Regions from separate parts of the Mesorhizobium sp. LNJC405B00 genome, predicted to be linked through region 2. Evidence: predicted binding sites of a transcription regulator. Region 2 holds the regulator's gene; the other holds the start of a gene.
The links. Region 2 encodes LexA, which represses DNA repair genes until DNA is damaged. Its sites were predicted from a motif close to TGTTCNNNNTGTGTTCNG; they were not measured.

Region 1 (2,201 bases), on a different contig from region 2:
AAGGCGGTCGACTACCAGAGCGCCGGCACCGTCGAGTTCATCGTCGATGCTGAAAAGAACTTCTATTTCCTTGAAATGAATACACGATTGCAGGTCGAGCATCCGGTGACGGAGCTTGTTACCGGCATCGACCTGGTCGAGCAGATGATCCGTGTCGCCGCCGGCGAGAAGCTGGCGATCGAGCAGAGCGACGTCAAGCTGAACGGCTGGGCGGTGGAAAGCCGGCTCTATGCCGAGGATCCCTATCGCAATTTCCTGCCCTCGATCGGCCGGTTGACGCGCTACCGGCCGCCGGAGGAGGGCAAGTTCGGCGATGTCTTCATCCGCAACGACACCGGCGTCACCGAAGGCTCCGAGATTTCGATGTTCTATGATCCGATGGTGGCAAAACTCTGCACCTGGGCGCCCACGCGTATCGAGGCCATCGATGCCATGTCGGAAGCGCTGGACAGTTTCGTCGTCGACGGCATCGAGCACAACATCCCGTTCCTGGCGGCGCTGATGCAGCATCCGCGCTGGCGCGAGGGGCGGATATCGACGGGCTTCATCGCCGAGGAATATCCTGACGGCTTCGCGCCGATCGTGCCCAATGGCGATGAAAAGGCAGTGCTGGCGGCGATCGCCACCGCGGTCGAGCTTCTGCGCCGCGATCGGCTTGACCGGCTGGGCGGGCGGCTGGCGCCGCATTCGGGCGCACTCAAGCGCGATTGGGTGGTGAAGCTCGGCGACGACTATCTCCAGGCTTCGATCATCGAGGGCATGATCTCCATTCCGATGGAAATCGATCTGTCGGTCGATGGCGGCAAAGCGCTGACCGTGGCGTCCGACTGGCGGCCGGGCGACCTCATCTGGCGCGGCACTGTCGGTGCCCGCAAGGTCACGGCGCAGATCAGGCCGGCGCCGAACGGCCTGCGCATTGCCTGGAAAGGCATGTCGGTGACGGCGCGCGCCATGCTGCCGCGCACGGCGGAGCTGGAAAGGCTGATGCCGGAGAAGGTGGCGCCGGACACGTCCAAGATGCTGCTTTGCCCGATGCCGGGCCTGGTCGTGTCGATCGCGGTTGCCGAGGGGCAGGAGGTCAAGGCCGGCGAGACGCTGGCCGTGGTCGAGGCGATGAAGATGGAAAACGTGCTGCGCGCCGACCGCGATCTTGTCGTGTCGAAGCTCAACGCCAAGCCGGGTGACAGCCTGGCTGTCGATGCGGTGATCATGGAGTTCGCCTAGAGATTGTTTGGAAATTCTACTCCGGCGGCCATCTGAAGGTGGTTTCTGCGCTTCCCGTGCTCACGGACCAATGGCCGCTGCGCTCCGGTTCTCGAAACCACCATCATATGACTCGCCAGAGCGAATTTCGAACAATCTCTGAGCCGTGCGGCTGGGTACGGAAGCCTGTGGTCGGTGGTCATTTGTGCTGGACTGGCATCGCCCGGTCCGGGACAATACATCTCCATCGACTCAAAGCCCTTCGAGCAATTTGAAACATCATGGCGGATGACAAACTTCCACGCGATCCCCTGAGGCGCGAAGCAGCGCTCGCTGCTGCGCGCCCGGAGGCGCCGGCGCGGCCGTTCATCCATCTGCGCGTGCATTCGGCGTATTCGCTGCTCGAGGGCGCCTTGCAGGTCGCCGCCGTTGTCGGTCATGCAGTCAAGGACGAGTGCCCGGCAATCGCAGTCACCGACACAAACAATCTGTTCGGCGCGCTGGAATTTGCCCAGAAGGCGGTGAAGGAAGGCATCCAGCCGATTATCGGTTGCCAGATCGATCTCGCCTTTTCCGGCGAGACCAGCGACGCGCAGCGCGACCGCCGCCGCCATGGTCCGGAGATGCACGCCGTGGTGCTGCTCGCCGCCACCGAGGCCGGCTACAGCAACCTCGTCAGGCTGGTCAGCCAGGTCTATCTGGAGACGCCGCCGGGCGAGCCCGTGCATCTGACGTCAGCAATGCTGGAAGGCCATAGCGATGGCCTGATCTGCCTCAGCGGCGGGCCGCGCGGCCCGATCGGCCGGGCGCTGAAGGAGGATCGCCGAGATCTTGCCGAGACGCGGCTTCTGGCACTCAAGGCGCTGTTCGGCGACCGGCTCTATGTCGAGCTGGACCGTGTTTCCGGTTATGACCGCGCTATCGAGAAATCATCGGTCGACCTTGCCTATATCCATGATCTGCCGCTGGTCGCCACGAATGAGGCGTTCTTCGCCGCC
Region 2 (2,201 bases):
ATCCATCGGATGATGCGGTCGACGCGTGGTACGAAAAACACGATGCCTTCCATGCGGCGCTGCTCAGTGCCGCGACATCCAGCTGGCTGCTGCGCTTCAATGCGACGATTTCCGACCAATTGCATCGCCATCACCGCTTTCTGGGTCTGGCCCCGACGCTGCGCGCCGCCGCCGGCCGCACGGATGGCCACCGGAAGGCCGTGGCGGCCCTGCGCGACGCCGTGGCGATCGAACACCATACCGCCCTGATGGAAGCGGCCCTCGATCGCGACGTCGAACGTGCGAAAACTCTGATGACCGCTCACATCGGCTACACGCTGCAGGTCTATGCCCAGAGTGAACCCGGCGCGGATGCTGCGCAGCCCCGTCCGAAAAGGAAGCGGCGATCGTAGCCGACGACGCAGGGCACTTTGTCTTCGTTTCACCCCGTTGCCGGCCAACGACTACGAGCGGCGCTCGCAGCGCCGAACGTTACGCTGAACAAAACGTCAACACATTCATTAAACTTTAAAAGGTTGCGGAACACAACTGGAACAGATAGTGTTTGTTCTGGGTTTGTTTTTTCTGATTCTGGTTTCAGAACCCTTGGGGGCCGCGATGCTGACGCGCAAACAACATGAGCTTCTGATGTTCATCCATGAACGCCTGAAGGAGAGCGGAATCCCGCCGTCCTTCGACGAGATGAAGGAAGCGCTCGACCTCGCCTCCAAGTCCGGCATCCACCGCCTGATCACGGCGCTTGAGGAGCGCGGTTTCATTCGCCGGCTGCCGAACCGGGCGCGCGCGCTGGAAGTGCTGCGGCTGCCCGACTCGATCGCACCAGGCCTCAATGCGGCGAGGAAGTTTTCGCCGAGCGTCATTCAGGGCAGTCTTGGTCAAACCGGCCAAGGGCAAGGCGGCCAAGGACAAGGCGCGTTGGGCCAAGGCGGTCTCGGCCGCCAGATCAAGCCGGGCTCGCCGTCGCGTTCGATGTCGGCCGGCAATGACGATGCCGTTTCCGCGATTTCAATCCCGGTTATGGGACGCATCGCCGCCGGCGTGCCGATCGACGCCATCCAGCATCAGACCCATTCGATCTCGGTGCCGCCCGATATGATCATGGGCGGCGAACACTACGCGCTCGAGGTCAAGGGCGATTCGATGATCGAGGCCGGCATTTTCGATGGCGACACGGTCATCATCCGCAATGCCGACACAGCCAGCCCCGGCGAGATCGTGGTGGCGTTGGTCGACGATGAGGAAGCGACCCTGAAACGCTTCCGCCGCAAGGGCGCCTCGATCGCCCTGGAAGCCGCCAACCCGGCCTACGAGACCCGCATTTTTGGACCGGACAGGGTGAAGGTGCAGGGCAAGCTTGTCGGATTGATCCGGCGCTACTGAGCCGGCTTGGGTTTGTACTTTTCACGCTGGTTGTAAGGCGGCAGGCCGCGCGCTTCGCGGGAGAAGCGGCGTTGCTCGTGCCAGGGGCGATACGGCTTGTCGACGGCGAAGCGGATGGTTGGCGCTGCAGCTGCCGATTGCGGATCGAAGAAGACGGCGGCGCTGCCGTCGCGGGCCAGCTGTTTCTTCGTCACGACCAGCACCAGCGGGTCGCGGCACGGATTGTAGGCGGTGGCGTCATCGATGACGATCAGGCTCGCGAAGGCACAGGCCGGCCGCGCCGTCTTGCGGTCTTTCGCAAGCGCTACAATGGCTCCGGAAGGGTGCCGGGCGATACAGAGATCGCCGGTGCAATAGAAGGGCGAGCCGGGCGGCAGATCGAGCGGATCGAGATCGAACCGCGTATCTGTTGCCTCGAAAATCTCAGGTGGGATAATGGTTTTGGCCCGCAGCGCCCGTTTCCAATTGTCCGTGGTGAATTCGTTGGAGCGTTCGCGGTTGAGGGCGAGTTCGCCGCCACCGATCGGCATGGCCACCAGATGCGCATCCTCGGATATGAGCACGTCGGGCGTAAGCACCTGCGGCACCGTCAACAGGCCGGCCAGCGCGAAAGGCACGGCCGCCAACCTGAGCCAGGTGGTGGCCATGGTGGCGATGACGAGGGCGACCGCCACCAACAGCACCGAGCGGATGGAGATCAGCCCGACGGCGTCGACCGGCGAGCGCTCGGAAATCCAGGCCGATATAGCGATCATCGCCATCAGACCCTTGCCCATCACATAGAGGAACGGCCCGTCGGCGCCGAACGGCATCGCCAGTGC

Region 1: a site for LexA is predicted at 1,341-1,358, ahead of dnaE (DNA polymerase III subunit alpha). Genes of this name have one in related genera too.

What each region holds. Positions count from the first base shown of each region.
Region 1 is NZ_AYWC01000006.1:144,216-146,416, reverse strand. It holds gene X756_RS151755 (acetyl/propionyl/methylcrotonyl-CoA carboxylase subunit alpha) at 1-1,224, shown strand, start outside; gene dnaE (DNA polymerase III subunit alpha) at 1,485-2,201, shown strand, end outside.
Region 2 is NZ_AYWC01000007.1:191,476-193,676, forward strand. It holds gene X756_RS150390 (GntR family transcriptional regulator) at 1-392, shown strand, start outside; gene lexA (transcriptional repressor LexA) at 598-1,380, shown strand; partial or broken gene X756_RS01000000165600 (ComEC/Rec2 family competence protein) at 1,374-2,201, opposite strand, start outside.